2 regions of the Shewanella yunxiaonensis genome follow, and region 1 is predicted to be linked to the other one. Evidence: riboswitches for the same ligand, from Rfam matches in the RefSeq annotation. Region 1 holds a riboswitch; the other holds the start of a gene.
The links. A riboswitch is a leader RNA that binds a small molecule or an ion and turns the genes downstream of it on or off. The one in region 1 is predicted to bind lysine.

Region 1 (11,622 bases):
CATAATAAGGAGCAGTCGCCAATTCACGCGGCAGGTTAGGACGTTCAAACTGAGTATCTTTGCCTGATTTCACGTAGCTATTGTATGCGGCAACAGTTTTTTCAAGCTCGGCCGCAGGCATTTTCAGCTGCGCCGCCAGATCTGCCAGGGTATTGCCTTGATTAACAATGCCTAGATGAATGTAATTCTCAATTTTTTTCAGACTCTTACGTACTGAATCATCAAACACTAAGAAGGCACTTTCACCAGTTTGCTTCAGGATCGCTGCAGAAGCTTTATCGCGTGTAGTGATTTCATTGACAAACCGATCACCCTCGCGGTTGACCAGAATGGCGCCGTTACCACGTACCGCTTCAGTTACCATCACACCACCAACAGGAGACCAGGTTGGATGTGCTTGGATATATTTCAGATCGCGAGTTGCAGCACCTGCGGCCATCGCGACATCCAGACCATCGCCAGTAGCGCCTGGATGGTTAGTCGCAGCAAAGCCTTTCAGGGCCGGGTCGTACTTGGCAACGCGTTCGTTGTTCTTGGCAAATCCACCAGTGGCCATAATCACGGCTTTAGCCTTGATAACGTAATAACCGGTATATTTGCCTTCAACCAATACGCCAGTGGCATTGCCAGCCGCATCTTCCAGTATCCGCACCACTCGGCTGTTAAAACGCATATCGGCGCCACTCTTAACTGCGGCGGTATAGAGAACTTGTGCCACATGAGCACCAACACCGGCACCACCGGTTGGACGGTGAGCACGGTTAACACTGGCGCCCCCCATACGACCTACGTCACTCATATCCGCACCGAGTGAGGTCAACCAATCGATAGAATCTGAAGAATCTTCCGCCAACACTTTGACCAGTGCAGGATCGTTAACGTTATGACCACCTTTCATGGTGTCATCAATCATGATGGACACTTTATCCTGAATGCCTAACTTCGCCTGAAACTTGGTTTCCGCAGCATTCATACCACCGGCAGCCAATTTGGTATTACCACCCGCTATGGGTTCTTTTTCAAGCAAAATAACTTTAACGCCATTTTCATGCGCCGAAACAGCAGCAGCCAGACCGGCACCACCAGATCCGACAATCACCACGTCGGTTGTGTCACGAGGACCTGCGGCAATAGCCTTATCCTGGGCTTCTTTATTCACATCAACAGGAACAAATTTACGTTCCCACTTGCCACCGAATGGCATGTCGAAACCAAAGCTATGGCAGGCATCGCAGTACGCCACTGACTTCTCGTGGCCTTTATGACAAGTAGTACAAGCGATATCACCAATCAGGTGAGACTTATGAGGAGAAACCTTTAATTTCTTTTCTGCATCCTGTGCAGCCAAGTCGTTTAGTGAACCATGGCAACTAACGCACTGTTGATTTTCATGAGTAAGATTGTCATCAGTGGGGCCTTTTTGGGAAACGTGACAGGTTGTACAGTCCCCCATCTGCTGGTGAAAATCTGCCAGAACCTCTGGTGCTGCATATGCCGATCCCGCGATAAATCCAGACAATGCCAACACTAGGCTGGTTCGTTTAAATAAGACAGAGAACATAAAATGTTCCTCCAAAATGATCTTTAACGCTGTAATAATAGTCACGCCAAACAGGATTTTTTAATATTTGAACGATATATCACCATTTGGCATATCTCCCAATTAAAAAATATCATTTGGTAATTAAACGGATATTTAACTCAATCACAAAAAATTCAGCACAATAGTTTTGAAACTAAAGTTCACACACCACCATTTAATATTAATTTTCAATTAATATTTAAAAGTGCGTTATTAATATTAAAGGATTCATGATTTATTAATTTAAACTTAAAATTATTTAGCAAATGCTTTATGATTAAAGCAGAAAATACGCCGCACAGGAGCTGAGCAGCAGATGAGTATGACTAATCCACCTTCAGAACGCTTCTTCCGTATTCAACGGATGGCTAAAACCACGCTGCGGGCACTGCATATCCTAGGCGTTGCGGGTGCTGGTGGCGGCATCCTATTGCAGGTGCCAGATGAACATTGGCGTATTTATTGGATTATGACCATGGTATCAGGTGTATTGCTGATGGCTTGGGAGGTACTTCGTGACTGGACCTGGCTGATACAGATGAAAGGCGTATTGACTATTGCAAAATTAGTCATATTGATGTGTTTCATCATACTGCCTGAATATAAACCAGCGCTGGTAACCATGATTATCTTATTATCCGTAGTTGTGACACATGGCCCTTCTTCATTAAGGCACTACTCAATTATTCATGGTAGACAAATACATGGTAAGGATGAAATTAAAGGATGACGCCTATTAAATTAATCACGACATATAATTGGGCAAATACTAAACCATTAAATAGCTTAAAAGTCCTAGATTTAGCCTGTGGTTCTGGTCGCAATGGTGCTTGGTTTGCAGAGCATGGAGCGGAAGTTACTTTCGTCGACCGTAACGCTGCGGCTTTTGACAATCTACAAACCGCCTTCCCTCATTGTCATTTTGTTCAGGCAGATTTAGAAGGAAACGCCCCTCCAGCACTGACGGTCTTTGATGTTGTGCTAGTAGTTAACTATTTACATCGACCGTTAATGAACTGGATAGCAGACCGACTTGATGAAAATGGCCTGCTGTTTTACGAAACCTTTAATAAACGACAAGCCGAATTTGGTAAACCAAGTAACCCGGATTTCCTGCTCCAGGATTTTGAGTTACTTCACACATTTGCCAAATTGCAAACATTGCATTACTTTGAGGGAAAGCTCTGTAGTGAGGGAGAGCCACAGCAAAAAGCACAACTGATTGCTGTCAATCTGGCTCAGAGCTAATGGCAACGACATTAAAGGACGCAGCACATGTTTTTTCCCTACCCGGAGCAATACCGGTTGGCGATGCCGCCGATAATCACCGCGTTAATGGTGTGCTGGTCGCTGCTGGGACACGCAATTTTTGGAGATACCAGCCAATTTGCGTTGGTGATATTGCTCCTGCTATTTCCGCTGGTGCTGGGACTACATCTCTATCTCATTTGGGATGCCGGGGGTCTGAAACGACTGGACCAGGCATTTTATGCCTTTGTGCATGGGACATTAGCGTTCGTCGTATGGACCTTTTGTATTATGCATCTGGCGGGTAATAGCTTTGCCTGATGGCTAAAGCCAGGTGTTAATCACGCCGGGACTTGCATCCTCTGACGCTCACAGGTAAATTTGCGGTCCGTTCGCAGGAGGCCTGCCAGATGAGCGATTTTACCTATAATCCACCCCGACTCCCTTGGCTTGATATTCTTTATCAGGACCGAGATATCATAGTGATCAATAAGCCTTCAGGGTTACTTTCCGTTCCTGGACGGGCAGCCGAACATTATGACAGTGTGTTTAGCCGCGTATTGCAGCTACACCCACAAGCGCAGGTGGTACATCGCCTCGATATGGCGACCTCGGGGCTTATTGTTCTGGCATTACGACGCAACGCAGAACGTGAGCTGAAACGACAGTTTCAGGATCGTGAAACACATAAAATCTACTATGCCCGTATTGCTGGCCGACTCGAACATAATGGTACGGTTGATCTGCCACTGATCTGTGACTGGCCGAACCGCCCTCGCCAAAAAGTCGATTATGAAATAGGTAAACCTTCGGTCACACATTATGAAGTGATTTCTTACGGTCAACGTTCGACTCTGGTAAAACTGACACCGATAACCGGCAGGTCGCATCAACTGCGTGTGCATATGATGTCGTTGGGGCACCCGATTCTGGGTGACGGCTTTTATGCGGATGCCGACACCAAAGCGTTAGCGCCAAGGTTGCTCCTCCATGCGGCACAGCTAAGTTTTAAACACCCATATTCTGGCGAAGTCATGACATTTAATTCACCAGTGCCGTTCTGCCTGCCAATGGCTGGACAGTAGCCGTTGAATTATTTCTTTACAGGACATTTGGCATAAAATTGCGATGTTCTCTGGTAAATGAACAATAAAAAACGTAAATTTATGCTTGATAAAAAAAACTAAAGGCAAGTGATTGTGGATACATCATTTCAAAGAGACCAACTGGATAACCAAATCCTTGAGGCGCTGATGCAGGATGCACGCACGCCCTTCGCAGAACTGGCTAAACGTTTCAACGTAAGTGCCGGTACCATCCACGTTCGGGTGGAAAAGATGAAGCAGGCTGGCATTATCATTGGGGCCCAGATCACCGTAAACCCAAAAGCCTTGGGTTACGACGTGTGCTGTTTTATCGGGATTAACCTGAAGAGTGCAGGTGACTACCCTGCGGCGATTTCCAAGCTCAATGCCTTGGAAGAAGTTGTGGAAGCGTATTATACCACCGGTAATTACAGCATCTTTGTGAAGGTGATGTGCCAATCTATCGAAGCGCTGCAGCACGTGTTAATCAATCGCATACAGTCGATTGATGAAATTCAATCGACTGAAACATTAATCAGTCTGCAAAATCCGATTGTACGCGCAGTAAAACCGTAACAAACTGATCTCAAAAAACAAAAGGTCGTTAATACGGCCTTTTGTTGTTGGCTCAATCGACCTCGAACAGCTGCGTCATTATTTTGTATAGCTCAGTGCCTTGCTGCACTGCTGCCGAGGCAAAATGTAAAATTGCTGCGCCATCTTCAGGTGCGGTCAATAACTGCTCCTGTTCATCAATCGCTAAATCCAGTCTTAACAACCGCACCAATGGCTCACCAGCCTTAACCAAAGCGCCCGGAGCTGCAAGGTATTGCACTAGTCCGGCTCTTGGTGCGTGAAATTTACGATAGTTGTGCAAATAACAACCGTAACGTTTCATTTCCAGAGGTGCAATGGCTTCGGCCACAACACCACGGCAGTGCAAGAATGCCAGAATATTCTGTGCATCCTGGTGTGCCTGCGCCATATCGCTCAACTCCTGGTTACCCAGCTCCAGCGTAAATGCGGCCACAGGCACCGCCAACTTTCGCTGTTGAGACGCCAGGTAATCGGTTAACCGCCACCAGGGACAGAAGATCGCTTCATCCATGGCTCCGCCAAAAAGATTGGGAATAAACAGGGTAAACGGAATTGAAAACTCTTTCGCAGCCTGTTGCTGATATGCCGGACAATACAGATGCTGACAAGATTTCGGCCCCGTATGCAGGTCTAGCACAATATCAGCCTCACTCGCCATCAGCTGTAACGTGTAAGCCAGCCGTTGTCCGGTCGTCACCCCCCAAGGACTTTGCAGACGCCGCTGCAGGTTAGTCTGTAGCACCTGGCGATAGGCGCTGACCAACTCAGCGTCTGCAAGGTGATAATGTTCGCTAACCCACTGCGCCAGCGGCAACTGATTATCCAGATATTGTCGATTCCAGTTCTCACCACTGATGGGATCAAAGCGTCCGAGGGTAAATTCACCACTTTTCTGGTTAATCCCTAGCGGATTTGCTAAAGGTACCAGCGTGACATTGCCTTTCGGTGGGTGCGCTTGCCAATAACGCAGCAACTGCAGGATAACCGCGTTACCCTGCACTTCGGCACCATGCACATTCGCCTGAATATACACGGATGGGGCTGAGGCATCAGTGCCAATAAACCGATATACCGGTACTGTCAGCGGTTGTCCCGCGGCCAGTTCACCTACCGATAACCGCTCAGGCTGCATCAGACTTGCTCGACGTTTTCAAATAGCGAACGGTGCAATGCCGCAACAACATCCGCTGCTTCTGCCTCATGCACCAATACACATAGGTTATGAGGACTGGCGCCCTGGCATATCATTCGGACATTGTGCGATGCTAACACGCCAAATACCTGCTGACAGATACCCGCAGTAGTCGCAATACGGTTACCAATAATCGCCACCAGTGCCAATTTATCCTCAACCCGCACACGGCAGTGTTGTGATAGCTCCTGCAGCAGCGCTTCCGTCAATAATCCCTGGCCACTGGACTCAGAACCGGTTTTATCCAGTGTCAGTGATACGTTCACTTCTGAGGTAGTGATCAAATCTACCGATATCTTATGGCGCGCCAGCGTTGCAAAAGTTTCCGCCAAAAAACCTTGAGCATGCAGCATCTGCAAACTATGCAGATTCAACAATGTTTGATCACGTCGCAAGGCTACCGCGCGGTACACCGGTGGATTTTCCACCTGATGACGGATCCAGGTTCCCCCTTTTTCAGGTTCTTTACTGGAGCCGACGAAAACTTGAATTTGCTGTCTTACCGCAGGCAAAATTGTTGCCGGATGCAACACCTTCGCACCAAATGTTGCCATCTCAGCGGCTTCATTGAAACTGATCTCTGGGATAGGTCTGGCGTTAGGTGCTAAACGCGGATCGGTAGTATAAATACCGGCGACATCGGTCCAGATTTCAACAGCGTTAGCATCTAATGCTTCAGCCAGCAATGCGGCCGAGTAATCGCTGCCACCACGCCCCAAGGTAGTGGTACAGTTATTTGCATCAGCACCGATAAAGCCTTGAGTCACAAGTAACTGCTCACTAAGCTGCGGCAGCAATTGCGCTTGCGCTAATTGACGGATCTCCGTAATCTGCGGTTCTGCTCTGCCGAAGTTGCTATCGGTACGCATTACCTGGCGCACATCAAACGCACTGGCCTTCGCCCCCTTTTCCCGTAATACAGCAGCAAACAATACAGATGAACACCGCTCTCCTAACGACAGCAGATCATCGATGATTGCTTTATCGGTATTTTTTAGCAACTGCTGACTCAGTACATCTACCCGAGTGAGTAGCGCGTCAACGTCGGCGGCAACATCATCATTGCGCGGTAATTTATCCACAATCGCATATTGAATGGCGGCAATTTTCTTTAGTACCGCTAACCGCTGTGGTTCAGTTACACCAGGTTGTGCTAATTCCACCAACAGATTAGTGACCCCACTAGAGGCACTCACGACAACTAAGCGGGTGGCAGGATTAGCCAGTACGATATCGGCGCAGCGTCCCATCGCAAAATAATCCGCGACAGATGTACCACCAAATTTAGCAACAACGAGAGACATTACCTTACCTCCCTAGGACAAGGAGATAACAGGAGAAATAACATTGAATTCATAATCAGCCCCGAACAAAATTCGTTCGAAGAGCCTGGTGCTGATACAAAGGCACCCTGAGAAAGGGAAAAATGATCCTCACCAGAAGCTCTCCACCATTAAAAGGTGACAGTCATCAGGATTCAGCCTGAACAACCGACCAGAGGATCCGCCAGATGATCCTGTAGCCTCGGCGTTAATCTCCCTCATGAACCGTTATCGGAGATTGGCCTCCTCGAGTTCACTACCTAGTTAACGCTCCTCTTCTGTTTCCCCCGCGATTAAAGCGGGGACGCCGACATTACCAACAATAGACGCACTAAGTCAACGATAATTTCTTCGCTGCCAACTTTCAGCGAAGATTAGTAAAATTCAGTCACAAAATTCAGGCAACTCTGAGACGATGTGAACCCGCTGACTGAACGGCCCCATCGTTTCTGTTTGTCGACTGTCCCGACACGACACCAGATAAAGGACATCTTCCTGCACATAGTAATATGCATTCTGTTGATACTTACTGGCTAATTCACTTGCTTGCTCGCGACTGACAAACAGCACCCAACTTTTCTCCATATGGCTGTGATCTGGCGCAGTACCAATGATTACCCGGTATGGCACCAATAACTGCTCAATATCGCGTTGTAAGGCACGATCTAAAAGTCGATTTTGACAGGGTTCTAACTCTTGCCCTTGCGGGTTATGTGCGGTAATGATGGCAAAGGGTAAAGCAGAGGACAATGGCTGTGTAAGCAGAAAGCAGCAATCCAGGTAGTGTTGCCAAAGTTGTTCTAATCCGTCATTCATCAATCAGTAGCCCCTGAAGTAACCGGCGCCAGTTTAACAAAAGCTGAGGCACTCACCTAGTCTCTGAAACACTGTGTCATAAAATTGATGTTACTTTACGAAATTTTGCTGACTCTCGGCTGAATACCAACAGCATTTGTTAACATTTCATTTGTTAACAAATGCACAATAAGAGTACAATGTTAATACTCATCACAAATCGGTCATGTTTGTGCTGGCCGCTGGACATAGCGGTCACGATGTCTGACCAAAGCCCTTTGTGGTGCGCTTAAGCATCCGAAGGAAAATAAACTGGATATCTATGGAAATCAGGAACTAATTTCATCTCTGGATATCTCAGTTAATACAATTCGCGTACTGGTAACAACCGTATGCCAAAATTCAACTAATCATGCAGTGCCGACAATGTAATTTGGTTTCACCAGTACTGGAATGAAGTCATCAGGATTCATAGAAAGCAATTGAACATGAGCTCCGCTCGTGGTTAGAACAATCTGATTTATTAGGTACATGATATGCAGAACCCGCACATTCTTATCGTAGAAGATGAAGCAGTTACCCGTAACACGCTGAGAAGTATTTTCGAAGCTGAAGGATACGTTGTTACTGAAGCCAATGATGGCGCAGAAATGCACAAGGCCTTACAGGATAACAAGATTAACTTGGTCGTTATGGATATCAACCTGCCCGGTAAAAATGGGTTATTGCTCGCACGGGAACTGCGTGAAATCAATAATATCGGTTTGATTTTCCTCACTGGCCGTGACAACGAAGTGGATAAAATCCTGGGGTTGGAAATCGGTGCAGATGATTACATCACCAAACCATTCAATCCACGAGAATTAACCATTCGCGCGCGTAACCTGTTGACACGTGTTACCACAGCGGGCACTGAGCCGGAAGAAAAATCTGCGGTTGATAGCTATAACTTCAATGGCTGGAGTTTGGACATTAACAGCCGTTCGCTGGTCAGCCCAGAGGGTGAATCTTATAAGCTGCCGCGTAGCGAATTTCGTGCCATGCTCCACTTTGTGGAAAACCCTGGCAAAATTCTGACTCGTGCAGAACTGCTGATGAAAATGACCGGACGTGAACTGAAACAACACGACCGTACTGTGGACGTAACTATCCGCCGTATCCGTAAGCACTTTGAAAGCCATCAGGATACTCCGGAAATCATCGCTACTATCCATGGGGAAGGTTATCGTTTCTGTGGTCATCTGGAAGCTTAATTATTCCATCTGAACTAGATTTTTATGAAGCCAGCGATTAGCTGGCTTTTTTATCATTTATTTTTGTCATAAAAAAACCCGCCAGATGGCGGGTTTTTTCTTCACTAAGCAAGCTTATTTAGCAGCTTTTTTAGCTTTGGTTTCAGCAATAACTTTTTCTGCAACGTTGGCAGGACATGCAGCGTAGTGTGAGAACTCCATAGAGAACTGACCACGACCTGAAGTCATTGTACGCAGAGTACCGATATAACCGAACATTTCAGCCAATGGCACGTCAGCCTTAACGCGTACGCCAGTCAGGCCAGCTTCCTGATCCTTGATCATGCCGCGACGACGGTTCAGGTCACCAATCACATCACCGACGTTAGCGTCTGGAGTGAACACGTCAACCTTCATGATAGGTTCCAGCAGCTGTGGACCCGCTTTTGGCATAGTCTGACGGAACGCAGCCTTCGCAGCAATTTCAAACGCGATAGCTGATGAGTCAACTGCGTGGTAAGCACCATCAATCAGTTCAACTTCTACGTCCAGTACAGGGAAGCCTGCTAGAGGGCCTTCTTTCATCATAGATTCGAAACCAGATTCAACAGCTGGCCAGAATTCACGAGGTACGTTACCGCCCACTACTGAAGACACAAACTTGAAGCCAGTGTTGGCTTCACCTGGTTTGATGCGGTAATCAATCTTACCGTACTGACCAGAACCACCAGACTGTTTCTTGTGAGTGTAGCTATCTTCAACGGCTTTAGTGATAGTTTCACGATAAGCCACCTGTGGCGCACCTACGCTCAGTTCAACACCGTGAGTACGTTTCAGAATGTCGACTTTGATGTCCAGGTGCAATTCACCCATCCCTTTCAGGATGGTGTCGCCAGTTTCCTGGTCAGTTTCCACCTGGAATGATGGATCTTCAGCCACCATTTTACCCAGTGCGATACCCAGTTTCTCAGAAGCACCTTTGTCCTTCGGAGTTACCGCGATAGAGATCACTGGATCTGGGAAGATCATAGGTTCCAGAGTACATTCGTGCTTAGGATCACACAGAGTATGACCGGTCTGAACGTTCTTCATACCCACGACAGCGATAATGTCACCGGCCTGAGCAGAATCGATTTCGCTACGGTCGTTAGCATGCATCATCACCATACGGCCGATACGTTCGGTCTTGCCAGTCGCGCTGTTCAGGATGGTATCGCCTTTCTTCATCACACCTGAATAGATACGAACGAAGGTCAAGGCACCGAAACGGTCATCCATGATCTTGAATGCCAAAGCGCGCAGTGGTTCATCCACAGAAACAGTAGCAACTTCGCCAGTTTCTTCACCAGTTTCTGGGTCAGTCAGTGGCTGAGGCACAACTTCAGTTGGAGAAGGCAGATAATCAACTACCGCGTCCAACAACAGCTGCATACCTTTATTCTTGAATGCAGAACCACAGAATGTGGGGAAGAACGACAGATTGATTGTACCTTTACGGATACAACGCTTGATATCGTCGATAGAAGGTTCTTCACCTTCCATGTAAGCTTCCATCAGATCATCATCCTGCTCAACGGCAGTTTCGATCATCTGTTCACGGTACTCTTCAACCAGATCAACCATGTCAGCAGGCACGTCTGTCACAGTGTAGTTTTCTGGCAGACCTGAATCATCCCATACATAGGCTTTGCGGGTCAGTACGTCTACCACACCAGTGAATTCGTCTTCACGACCGATAGGCAGAGTCATTACCAATGGAGTAGCCGCCAGTACACGTTTGATCTGACCAACTACACGCAGGAAGTCTGCACCCATACGGTCCAGTTTGTTTACGAAGATCAGACGAGCAACTTCTGATTCGTTAGCATAACGCCAGTTGGTTTCGGACTGAGGTTCTACACCGCCGCTACCGCAGAATACGCCAACACCACCGTCCAATACTTTCAGAGAACGATAAACTTCAACAGTGAAGTCAACGTGCCCAGGAGTGTCGATGATGTTAAAACGGTGGTCTTTCCAGAAGCAGGTGGTCGCAGCTGACTGAATGGTAATACCACGTTCAGCTTCCTGCTCCATGAAGTCCATGGTTGAAGCGCCATCATGTACTTCACCTATTTTATGGATCTTACCAGTGAGTTTCAGGATACGCTCGGTGGTGGTAGTCTTGCCCGCGTCAACGTGAGCGAAAATACCAATGTTTCTGTATTTCGATAAGTCAGTCATGATTCAACTTCATTATGAGTTAGTGAATAGGAGACGGAGTATGCCACTTCGTTGCTGCGACAGACGGAACCCCATAAATTAAGGCGCGTATTATAACACCGAAATCCCTGTATCCTGCAATGAGGAGTTTCAAATTTCGCCAGCACCTTCAAGAGTAACCCTTTGTTTACACAGATTACTTTAAAAATACATTTAATTTCAATTGGTTATATTTAAAATGAAGACACAGAAATACGGATGTCCTTACGGCCAAATCTTATATTCGCGCAAATAATAGAAACTTTTGTGACATTTTATGTTAAAAGCGCTGTAATCAGGACTAACAGATGCTCACTAAACAGAATCC
Region 2 (11,622 bases), 1.8 Mb from region 1:
GTTCACTGCGGTGTTAGACGCTTTCAGTTCGCCATGACGGTGAACTTCCGCTTCCAACAGAAACCGGTGCTCAGTTTCATATTCGCCTTTGAGGACCTTTGACAGTGATTCCTCAAAAGCATCTGGTGGTAAGTCAGTGAGAAATCCCAGATGACCGCGATTGACACCGATGACGCCAATATCATATTTCGCCAGCACCCGTGCAGCACCAAGCATGTTGCCATCACCACCAACGACAATGGCTAAATCACAACGTTCGCCGATTTCCAGTAGGTCGACGGCTTCAACTCCTTGGCCTAACTCCGTGGCAACCCGCTCTTCTACCAACACTTGATGGTGCCGAGCCTGCAACCAGTGCATCAAACGCTTTAATGTTTGAGTAGTGCCCTGATGGTGTGGTTTACCAATCAAGCCGATTGTGTGAAATTCTGCGGTCATACTTTTTAGAACCCAAGGGTTGAAACGGCGCAATTGATCCCCATAATATGCGCAGAGCATGCAGAAACAAAGCATTTAAGGCATTTTTAGCTGGAGTGAAAATGAGCAAAGAGTCACATAACGCAGAGCAGGAGCAGGTGGAAAACGTTGCCGCTGCACAGAGCAATAGCACGGAACAAACTGCAGGTGCCAGTGCCATCGATGAACTGACCCAGGCCAATTTCCGTATTGAAGAGCTGGAAAAGGCGTTAGCTGAAGTTCAGGCAAAAGTCCTCGAGCAGCAAGACTCAGTGGTACGTGCCGCTGCCGAAGTGGACAATATCCGTCGTCGTGCGGCATTGGATGTGGAAAAGGCCCATAAGTTTGCTCTGGAGAAGTTCGTTAACGAATTACTGCCAGTCATCGACAACATGGAACGTGCCTTGGTGGGCGCTGATAAAGCCGATGAGACCATGAAGGCGATGTTTGAAGGGGTGGAGCTAACCCAGAAAACCCTGTTGGCTGCCGTGGAAAAATTTGGTGTGAAGCAGGTTGATCCGTTAGGACAGCCATTTAACCCCGAGCAGCATCAGGCCATCGGTATGCAGCCAAGTTCCGAGTATCCTGCTAACAGTGTGATGTTGGTAATGCAGAAAGGTTACATGCTGAATGAGCGTCTGTTGCGCCCAGCGATGGTAATGGTGTCTCAGGGCGGTGGGGTTAATACCCAAGCTTGATTTGAAGTTACCCATAAAAAAACGCAGCGTTGCTGCGTTTTTTTATGGGCGTAACCGGCCGACTGTTTTTGACCGAGTACCCTGTCAGACAAGGTACTCAATTCAAGTTAAACGGTGGCGTTTTTGATGAAGTCGACAATCTCTGCCATCGGGATTTCTTGTTTTTCCCCGGTACGGCGGTTCTTGTATTCAAACACCCCGGCATCAATGTTACGGTCACCAATCACAATGGCGTGAGGGATCCCCAGCAGTTCCATATCAGCAAACATCACACCAGGACGTTCTTTACGATCATCAAACAGCACTTCGATACCCGCGGCTTGCAGATCTTTATAAAGCTGTTCCGCAATATCGGTAACGCGATGAGACTTGTGCATATTCATTGGCAGAATGCCTACTTTGAACGGCGCAATCGCATCTGGCCAGATAATGCCGCGATCATCATGATTCTGTTCAATTGCAGCGGCCACGATACGACTGACGCCGACACCATAACAACCCATTAGCATGATTTGCGCCTTGCCGTTTTCATCCAGCACGCTCGCATTCATCGCTTGTGAATAACGAGTACCTAACTGGAAGATATGGCCCACTTCAATACCACGGGCGAAGGCATAAACGCCCTTACCGTCTGGAGTGGTTTCACCTTCAACCACATTACGGATATCAAATGCCTGTGGCAGTGCGACATCGCGTTCCCAGTTGATGTTGAAATAGTGCTTACCATCGACATTCGCGCCTGCGCCAAAATCACTCATCACCGCAACCGCATGGTCAATATACAGCGGCATTTTCAGGCCAACTGGGCCTAGCGAACCCGGACCGGCACCAATGGCGGCGCGAATTTCTGCTTCAGTGGCAAATTCCAGCGGTGCCAGCACGCCTGGCAGCTTGCTGGCTTTGACTTCGTTCAGCTCGTGATCGCCACGTACCATCACTGCAACCAATGGCGTGTCTTCGCTGTCGCCGCGAACAATCAGTGTTTTAGCGGTTTTTTCGATGGCAAGACCAAACTGACTGACAAGTTCGTCAATGGTTTTGGCATCGGGGGTATCTACCAATTGCATGACCGCAGTGGCTGCCGCGCGAGTGGTGGTTGGCATTGGTGACTCAGCTTTCTCAATATTGGCGGCGTAATCGCTGCCAGTGGAGTAGGCGATCAAGTCTTCACCACTCTGGGCCAGCACATGGAACTCATGGGACATGCTGCCACCGATAGAACCGGTATCAGCCAGTACCGGGCGAAATTCCAGTCCCATACGTGACATGATGTTGCAATAAGCGGTGTACATGGCGTGATAGGTATCATCCATGGTCTGCTGATCCAGATGGAAAGAGTAGGCATCTTTCATCAGGAACTCACGCGCACGCATCACACCGAAACGTGGGCGCACTTCATCGCGGAATTTGGTCTGGATCTGGAACAGGGTCAGCGGTAACTGTTTGTATGAGCTGATCTCTTTGCGGATCAGGTCAGTGATCACTTCTTCGTGAGTTGGCCCCAATACGAAATCGCGGTTATTGCGATCAACAAAGCGCAGCAGTTCCGGACCAAACTTGTCCCAACGACCACTTTCTACCCACAGATCGCCTGGCTGTACCATTGGCATCAGGATTTCGATGGCTCCAGCTTTTTCCATCTCTTCGCGCACGATGGCTTCCACTTTGCGTAGAACACGCAAACCAGATGGCAACCAGCTGTATAGACCGGAAGCATTGCGACGGATCATCCCGGCGCGCAGCATAAGTTGATGACTAACCACTTCTGCGTTGGCAGGAGTTTCCTTTTGAGTTGATAGCAGGTATTGGCTGATTCGCATTTACCCAGGACCCCATGAAATTGAATGGGCGACATTTTATCACCTGCTTTGATGATGTCACGCTACCACTGCGGGGAAATCCACAATTTTATGCTGGTCAGTCCGATGGCAAATCGATATTACTGCCAGAGAGCGGCTTTTCCCGCCGATCACCAATGATAACGGCCGGATTACCCGCAACAATTGCCCATGCTGGCACATCCTTAGTCACAATGGCACCCATGCCGATAACGGCACCATCACCAATCGTCACGCCATCGACAATTCCCACTTGCGCACCAATCCATACGTCACAGCCGATAACAATGCCTCGGGATTGGCTACTTTGACGATACACCGGCATATCCGGTGCCATACCGTGATTGAACGCATAGATGGTGACATTATTGGCGATGCGGGTCTGGTTTCCGATGATAATGCCTTTGCCACCGCCATCCATTGAGCAACTGTGGTTGATACTGACTTCATCGCCTAGGGTGATGGGCCCATGGAGAAAGCAGTTGGCGGCAATCATGCATTGTCTGCCGATGGTGATCGCGCGGCCGGGTTCAGCAAACAGCGCCGCCTCAGGCGCGATAAAACAGTTGTCGCCAATAGTGATGGTTTCCAGTTCCGAGAGTTGTTGCTGGACTTGTTGTTGCCAGGGGGTTGCCCACAGCAGGTGTTTAGGTTTTAAGCGATACCAAAGCCAAGGCATCCACGACAGCCGCTTTTTGTGCTGCTCTTGTAACGCTTCAGCACTAGGCGTCGGCATCGCGTTGCTGCTCTTGTCGTTGTGAGGGGGCCGGTTGCAGCTCCACCACTTCAATACCGGATGGGGTGGCGTACCAGAAGATGTCCAGATCGTATAACGCCACCTGATAACGTTTAGGGTCATCTTTCGCCTTTTTGTAGGCGGGGCGAGGATCCTGCGCCAGCACCGCTATTATCAGTTGCTTAAGGCCGGGATACTGTGCGCTGATCTTAGCAATCTGTGCCTCTGCGGCATCGGTAAAACCGACATCTACCTGTTCCGGGGCTCGCTGGGCAATACCACCAAGTGCATCAGGAATAGCATCGGAAAATGGAATGTAGGGTTTGATATCGATAACCGGTGTGCCGTCCAGCAGATCCATACCCGAAATCTCCAATACCACTTTGCCTTTTTGCTGATGGACTGTGTGCAGTTTCACTACCGACTGACCGATACCATTGGGGCGGAAGGTCGAGCGAGTGGCAAATACCCCGAGTTTTTCATTGCCACCCAGCCTTGGCGGGCGCACCGTGGTTTTCCAGCCTTGAGCCAGATTTTCGTGGAAACAAAACAACAGCCAGAGATGGGAATATTGTTCCAGTCCTCTTACTGCATCAATGTGGTTGTATGGGGGAACGAGCTCGACATAGCCGCGGACAAAATCCACCAGTCCTGGCTGTCTGGGGATGCCGAACTTCTGTTTATAAGGCGTTCGGCATACAGCAACGGCTTCAATTCGGTTTTCAAATTGCATAAAGGAAAGATCAGTTCTTCTGGTGCAGACGGATAGCTTGTCCTACACAAATGGCACTGCTATAGCAGCCTTTGCCGGGTTCTTTTAGCTCAGTGCAACTTTTGATAATCAGGCCGTTGGCCTTGATATCAGCGGCCTTACGGCGAGCATCCGTGCGGGCATCCGCTAAACTGACGGGCGCGCCATTTTCTTCCATCTGGCAAGCATTACCCTCTACCATGCCCAGCGTGTCATAAGGCACTGTCGGTTGAGTATGATCAAACAGCTGCACTTCAGAAGGCTTAAAATATTCTTTAAATGCCTTGCGATCGAGATTGGAGTTAAAACTGTAGTCGCTGCCACAGGCGCAAATAATTGCAGCGAGTGGAATAATAACCAGTTGTTTCATGGTCGGACCTTATGAATAGAGGGGCGGATTACGCCCTGCGACAAAGCAGAACGCTTATGTCAATTCTATCGCTTGAGATACATTTGATAAAGCTGACGATAACGATAATTCAGATCAATCTGATGCCCATCTATATATATTACTTCAATTTTACGGGGCATTGGGTCGAGAACATCGCCATCGCTGACTACCAGACTGACATCATAGCCCTCAGTCATGGCATCATGCCCGGTGGCACCAACTAACTCGCATCGTCGGTTATGGCTTTTAGGGCTGCTTCCGGTGTTAAAACCCCTTGAGACAGTCTGTGCGGCTGAGGGCTGGTTGCGGCTGTCCCCGTCATCGCTAAGATCAATAACAAAGGGAATACCGACTTCTTTCCGTAGTTCCGCCACCTTGAATGCCTGACCAATCGGTTCATCGGCTCGCTCAGGCTGCGACCAGCGCTGGACTTTTTGGAGCGCTCGTTCCCGGTGGTGCAGTTGCGATAAGGATACATTGGCAGCCGAGGACTCATCTCTGACCTCTGGCGCTGCAGGAAAATTTAATTGCAATCCCCGTTGTGGTCGATAGCTTGCCAGTGCGTTGATGCGTGCAAATTCCTGCACCGATCCTAATAGCTGCATAGCCGGGTTTTGTCGCTTAATAACTGCGCTGCTCTTAATTTATTGTTAAGAATGCCACCATTAAATATTACCGCTTATGCTCTTATATTATTTAACTGTTTAAGTGCGATATTAACTGCTGCGGCTGGAATGTCTTCTGAGTAATCCTTGGCTTTGGTAACGCGGTCATTATACCAACGGGCAACACTAACCGCCTGGCACATAAGGGCGATAACGCCCATTAAAGCCGTCGGATAATCCTGAGCCGATTTACCTTTATTAAAGGCCATAAATTGCTTAGTTCGGGATTTATATACCACCTCATTTACGTTTTATCTGCCAGTGATAAAGACTCTGCTGCACCCTGAAATATTCCATCTAAGTAAGCACTTTGTACGGCAGTAAAGCCATTCTTTATGCTCTTTTATCGGGATATATCTGAGAAATCCATTCCTTTTCTGTGTGATTAGTGCCAATTAGCTGCATTACCTTCGATAGGTTTTATTTTATATATCGGCGGCGAAAATGTGTTTAGCTTTTGCGTTTGTACAAGCGCCTATTCTGCATAGTGGTCAATAAATTTTGGGTAAATTCGATAACCGGATAGATTAATTTCATAGCCATTTATCGGGATGTCATTTCCTGCAACGATTTTGATAAATTTATTATTTTCTATTAGCCGGATGGCATCATGCAGTGCACTGGCTGACTACCGCAACAGGGCAGATAGCTTAACGCGGTTATCCGCTGAGTTGTCATTGAGTTGGCGGGGTTTAGCCTGAGAGGCCATATAGGCTAGGGCGCAAAGCGTCACAGTGAACATCTGCAGTTCATCAATGGAATGACCTTTTTAAGTGAATATGACAGCAGTACTGTTATTGCGCAAACGATGTAAAAAACAATGACTAATTGTAAGTATTATAAATATATAATGTTTTATTAAAGTACGTGCATTAGATATAAAAAAACCCCGATTAGCGGGGCTTTTAAATACTTGGCGCTATTAGTCGATGAGAAAATCATCCATTGAGCGACCTTTTTCAACTTCAGTTTTAAAGACAGTTGGCATACGGCCTTGACCGGTCCAAGTAATAGTTTCGCCAGCAACTTCAATTTTATACTTTGCCGGACGCGGTGCACGTTTTTTAGTCGGTTTAACTGCAGTTACAACACCTAAATCTTCAACAGAAAGACCAACGGATTCCATCTGCTGACGGATTTCTTCAATTTTAGCCAGACGATCTGCCTGAGCTTTGGCTTCTTCAGCAGCTTCTTCTTCGCGTTCAGTTACGATTTTTTCCAGTTTACTGGCAAGATCACGTAGTTCTTCAACGCTAAGATCTTTAACCGCTGCCTTAAAACGACGTGCGTGAGTCAATATTTCAAGAAATTCGCTCATATTTATTTTGATTCCACTTCTTATAAAACTTGGGATTTAAAAAGACACCATTGCGAATAATAGAAACATTATTTAAATGGATCAAATGAAATTCTGTTAATTGGCGATTTTTTTTAATTCCCATATTTTTTAGACTTAAATTCAGCACGTATTTTTCAGCGATTAGAAATTACCTTCAATAAATTGAAAATAAAACACCTGTTTAAATTATATTGACGTGAACGTAAACGTAGCATAGAGTTGCTGCAAACAGGAGGCACCCTGACGGGAACTCCGGTATTATCAAAACATTTGTTACGAGTGCAGCGAAGGACGTTCCTATGAAAGTAATGGTACCCGTAAAACGTGTGGTAGATGCCAACGTTAACATTCGAGTCAATGCCGAGCATACAGCGGTAGACACCGCCAATGTTAAAATGGCGCTCAATCCTTTTTGTGAAATTGCCGTAGAAGAAGCGGTCCGTCTTAAAGAAGCCGGAAAAGCCGACGAAGTGTTGGTTGTGAGTATCGGTCCCAAAGTGGCTCAAGAACAATTACGTACCGCAATGGCTTTGGGGGCTGACCGCGCTATTTTGGTTGAAACTGATGAAGTGTTATCACCTTTATCCGTCGCTAAAGTGCTCCAGGCAGTACAGTTACGGGAACAGGCAGACCTTATTTTGCTGGGCAAGCAGTCCATTGATGGTGATAACAATCAGACTGGTCAGATGCTGGCGGCTTTACTGGATGTGCCGCAGGCCACCTTTGCTTCAGAACTCCATGTCGATGGTGGACAACTGACCGTGAACCGTGAAATTGATGGTGGCGTACAAACATTGACATTACCGCTGCCCGCCATAGTGACCGCCGATTTGCGTCTCAATGAGCCACGCTATGCATCGCTGCCAAATATTATGAAAGCCAAACGGAAACCATTGGACACCGTTACTGCCGCTGAACTGGGCGTAACACTAAAACAACACCAGCAGATACTGTCAGTGACTCCGCCTGCTGAACGCAAAGCTGGGGTGATGGTGTCCTCTGTCGAGGAACTGGTAGATAAGCTGAAACATGAAGCAAAGGTGATCTGAGATGACCGTATTAGTAATTGCCGAACATGATAATGTCAGCCTGAAAGCTGAGACTGCCAAGGTGGTGGCTGCCGCCATAAATCTGGCTGATGAAATTGAAGTATTGGTTGCCGGCAGTGATTGCGCGACGGTCGTCGATACGGCGGCCAAATTGCACGGTGTTAAGCGGGTATTAGTCGCAGATAATGCGGTTTATCAAGCACACTTTGCGGATAATCTGGCCAAGCTGGTCGCCAATATTGCCGTTGGGCATAGCCATGTGTTGGCGGCGGCCTCTTCGGCAGGCAAAGATCTGTTACCTCGAGTCGCAGCATTGCTGGATGTCGCGATGGTGTCCGAAATCATTAAAGTTGTTGATGCTGATACTTTCGTGCGCCCGATATATGCAGGTAATGCGTTGGAAACCGTGAAAAGCCTAGATGCGGTGAAGGTTGCGACTGTTCGCGTCAGTGCTTTTGATGCCATAACCAGCGACGCAAATGCCGATGTAGTGGTAATCGATCAGGTGGTGGCATCTGTGTGCCATGAGTTATCCCATACCATGGCGGTATCCGAACGACCAGAACTTGGTAATGCCAGAGTCGTCATCTCCGGTGGTCGTGCGCTGGGAAGTGCCGAAAATTTTGCTATGTTAGAAACGCTTGCCGATAAACTCGGTGGTGCAGTGGGGGCTTCTCGTGCTGCCGTGGACGCGGGTTATATCAGCAATGATCTACAGGTCGGACAAACCGGTAAGATTGTCGCTCCTGAACTGTATATTGCGGTTGGAATTTCCGGGGCTATTCAGCACTTGGCGGGTATGAAGGACTCGAAAGTTATTGTCGCCATCAACAAGGATCCACAAGCGCCAATTTTCGAGGTTGCGGATTATGGTCTGGAGGCTGACTTGTTTGAGGCGTTGCCAAGATTGGCAGAGTTGATTTAATTCAATATCTGCGTCAGGATAGGCAGCAACGGGCAGCACCCTTGCTGCCTTTTTTATTATCTGCCTCACGCCTGCTGGCGATCTGAGAAGTAGAGGCGCACCTGATATAAGTAACGGCAAGCTGGGTGATACCGTTTAATGTGCCGCGAAAGGATCCGGTGCCGAAACAGCTGGAACGATCAATTCCGCTGTTGGGGCTGTTCCCGAATAGGGGCAGCACTGCCATGGTAGGCTAGCAATAGTCGAATTAACTGCCGTGGAGCGCTACTGAAAAGACGTCGATCATCTATGATCGGCCAGGTATTCAACACAGTACAGTAATGTCTGTGACCTACCTTTTTGTGCCTCCCGCCGGTCACACAAGAATATATTAAAAATGACAGTACTCAGTTATGCCGATTCGGCACTTTCTCTTTTGCCCCCTGTGGTGGCAATCATCCTGGCGATCATGACGCGTAAGGTGTTGTTATCGCTTGGCGTTGGTATTCTTATTGGTACGCTTTTACTGAATCAATGGTCAGTGACTGACTCTGCTATTTATCTCAGTGACAAGGTGTCTGGCTTATTCTGGAGCGATGGTGCACCGAATAGCTGGAACCTGTATATCTTAGGTTTTCTGATTGTGCTGGGAATGATCACGGCGCTGATCACCGTCAGTGGTTCTGCCCGTGCTTTCGCAAACTGGGCTAAACAGCACATTCGCAAACGCCGCGACGCTAAGTTACTCACGATGTTTCTCGGATGTGTGGTGTTTATTGATGATTACTTCAATAGTCTGGTGGTTGGCAGTATCTGCAAACCGCTGACTGACCGTTATTATATTTCCCGGGCTAAATTGGCCTATTTGCTGGATTCGACAGCAGCACCGGTATGTGTGATCTCCCCGGTATCCAGTTGGGGGGCTTATATCATCGCGTTGATTGGTGGCATTCTGACGACGCATGGTGTGACTTCGATGGGACATCTAACCGCTTTTGTCGAGATGATCCCGATGAATTTCTATCCTTTATTTGCATTGTTGCTGTTGTTGTTTGTGGCGATGTTTGAGTTGGATGTTGGTCCGATGCGACGCCATGAACTCAGTGCGCGCAAGGGCCAACTCTATGATGAAGCCAAAGGCGTGCCTCCTGGCGCCACCGCGGAACTGGCAGAAGCCGAAACCGGTAAAGTGGGCGGTTTGTTTATTCCAATTTCGGTACTGGTTGTTGCTACGCTGTATTTTATGATTGCCAGCGGTGCCGATGTGCTCTCAAGCGAAGGCAAACCTTTTTCGGTGATTGGTGCCTTTGAAAAAACCGACGTGAGTTCGTCATTGTTTTTTGGTGCCTTGCTTGGTTTGTTCACCACCTTGGTATTAGCGGTGCGACAGAAACTGTCATTTAAAGAAATCGCTCTGGGCATATATGTGGGGGCTAAGTCGATGCTGCCAGCGATCTATATTCTGCTGTTCGCATGGACAATTTCCGGCATTATCGGTCAGTTGGAAACCGGTAAATTTATGGCGAGTCTGGCGGGCGGTAATATTCCGTTTGCGCTGCTGCCAGCGGTATTGTTTGTGCTGGCTGGGTTTACGGCTTTTGCTACCGGCACCAGTTGGGGCACCTTTGGCATTATGTTGCCCATCGCGGCAGATATGGCGATGGGAACGCATCAGGGGATGATGTTGCCAATGATGGCAGCCGTATTGTCAGGTTCGGTATTTGGCGATCATTGCTCACCCATTTCAGACACGACCATTTTGTCTTCTACCGGCGCGAGCTGCCACCATATTGACCATGTTATGACGCAATTGCCTTATGCATTATTAGTCGCCGTTATCTCGCTGGGTGGTTATCTGGTGATGGGCTATACCGAGTCGGTCGCATTGGGCTTGTTATCTTGTTTAGTGTTATTTTTTATTGGGTTGTTCTGGTTCCGCTTAAAATCCGATAACTAGTCATACCGCATAAAAAAACGCAGCGACTGCTGCGTTTTTTATCGCGATAACTGCTCAATGCTAACCATTGATTACATCAATCCCCGGCGTTTCAACAGTCCATCGGTGGTGGGTTGTTGCCCGCGGAAATTCTCATAAGCTTCCATTGGTGGCACGCTGTTGCCAACTTCACGAATTGCCTTACGGAACTTCATGCCGATATCACGATTGAGTCCCCCTTGTGTCTGCACATAAGCAAAGGCATCTGCCGCGAGGATCTCACTCCACATATAGGCGTAATAACTGGCGCTGTAGCCGCCTGGGAATGAATGCGCAAAATAGCTGGAACGATAACGTGGTGGTACTGCTGCTAAATTCACCCCATGTTTTGCCAATGCTTTAGCTTCAAACTGTTCAACATTTTGCAGGGGCGCATCTGCACTCAGGCTATGCCATTCCAGATCCAGTAACGCAGCGGACATATACTCAAGCGTATCAAAGCCCATGTTGAAGCTACGGGAGCGCAATAGTTTGTCCAGCATATCTTTCGGCAGCGGCTCACCAGTCTGATAGTGCTTGGCATAGTTGGCTAACACCTGCGGATGACCGGCCCAATCTTCTTCAAAGGTGGATGGAAACTCGACAAAGTCTCTTGAAACAGCGGTACCAGAGAGGCTAGGGTAGGTGACGTTAGAAAACATGCCATGGGTGCCATGACCAAGTTCATGGAACATAGTGGTGACCTGGTCATAACTGACAAACGTTGGTTCGCCATCAGGTGCTTTCTGGATATTCATGACATTGACCACCACTGGTTTTTGCCCCAGTAGCGTGCTTTGCCGGACAAAAGAACTCATCC

Region 2: it holds a riboswitch for lysine, as region 1 does, so the genes downstream of both, KDN34_RS04805 (Na+/H+ antiporter NhaC family protein) here and lysC (lysine-sensitive aspartokinase 3) in region 1, are expected to answer to the same signal.

What each region holds. Positions count from the first base shown of each region.
Region 1 is NZ_CP073587.1:3,010,534-3,022,155, forward strand. It holds gene KDN34_RS13800 (flavocytochrome c) at 1-1,561, opposite strand, end outside; gene KDN34_RS13805 (hypothetical protein) at 1,905-2,312, shown strand; gene KDN34_RS13810 (class I SAM-dependent methyltransferase) at 2,309-2,830, shown strand; gene KDN34_RS13815 (hypothetical protein) at 2,858-3,151, shown strand; gene rluA (bifunctional tRNA pseudouridine(32) synthase/23S rRNA pseudouridine(746) synthase RluA) at 3,241-3,915, shown strand; gene asnC (transcriptional regulator AsnC) at 4,030-4,491, shown strand; gene KDN34_RS13830 (succinylglutamate desuccinylase/aspartoacylase family protein) at 4,544-5,644, opposite strand; gene lysC (lysine-sensitive aspartokinase 3) at 5,644-7,008, opposite strand; lysine riboswitch at 7,137-7,312, opposite strand; gene KDN34_RS13840 (DUF3293 domain-containing protein) at 7,411-7,842, opposite strand; gene arcA (two-component system response regulator ArcA) at 8,358-9,074, shown strand; gene fusA (elongation factor G) at 9,189-11,276, opposite strand.
Region 2 is NZ_CP073587.1:1,016,638-1,028,259, forward strand. It holds gene nadK (NAD(+) kinase) at 1-438, opposite strand, end outside; gene grpE (nucleotide exchange factor GrpE) at 540-1,154, shown strand; gene KDN34_RS04760 (proline--tRNA ligase) at 1,262-2,974, opposite strand; gene KDN34_RS04765 (acyltransferase) at 3,072-3,728, opposite strand; gene tsaA (tRNA (N6-threonylcarbamoyladenosine(37)-N6)-methyltransferase TrmO) at 3,715-4,461, opposite strand; gene rcsF (Rcs stress response system protein RcsF) at 4,472-4,849, opposite strand; gene KDN34_RS04780 (hypothetical protein) at 4,915-5,475, opposite strand; gene KDN34_RS04785 (hypothetical protein) at 5,550-5,744, opposite strand; gene KDN34_RS04790 (H-NS histone family protein) at 6,458-6,853, opposite strand; gene KDN34_RS04795 (electron transfer flavoprotein subunit beta/FixA family protein) at 7,174-7,923, shown strand; gene KDN34_RS04800 (electron transfer flavoprotein subunit alpha/FixB family protein) at 7,925-8,848, shown strand; lysine riboswitch at 8,931-9,123, shown strand; gene KDN34_RS04805 (Na+/H+ antiporter NhaC family protein) at 9,225-10,784, shown strand; gene KDN34_RS04810 (M3 family metallopeptidase) at 10,856-11,622, opposite strand, start outside.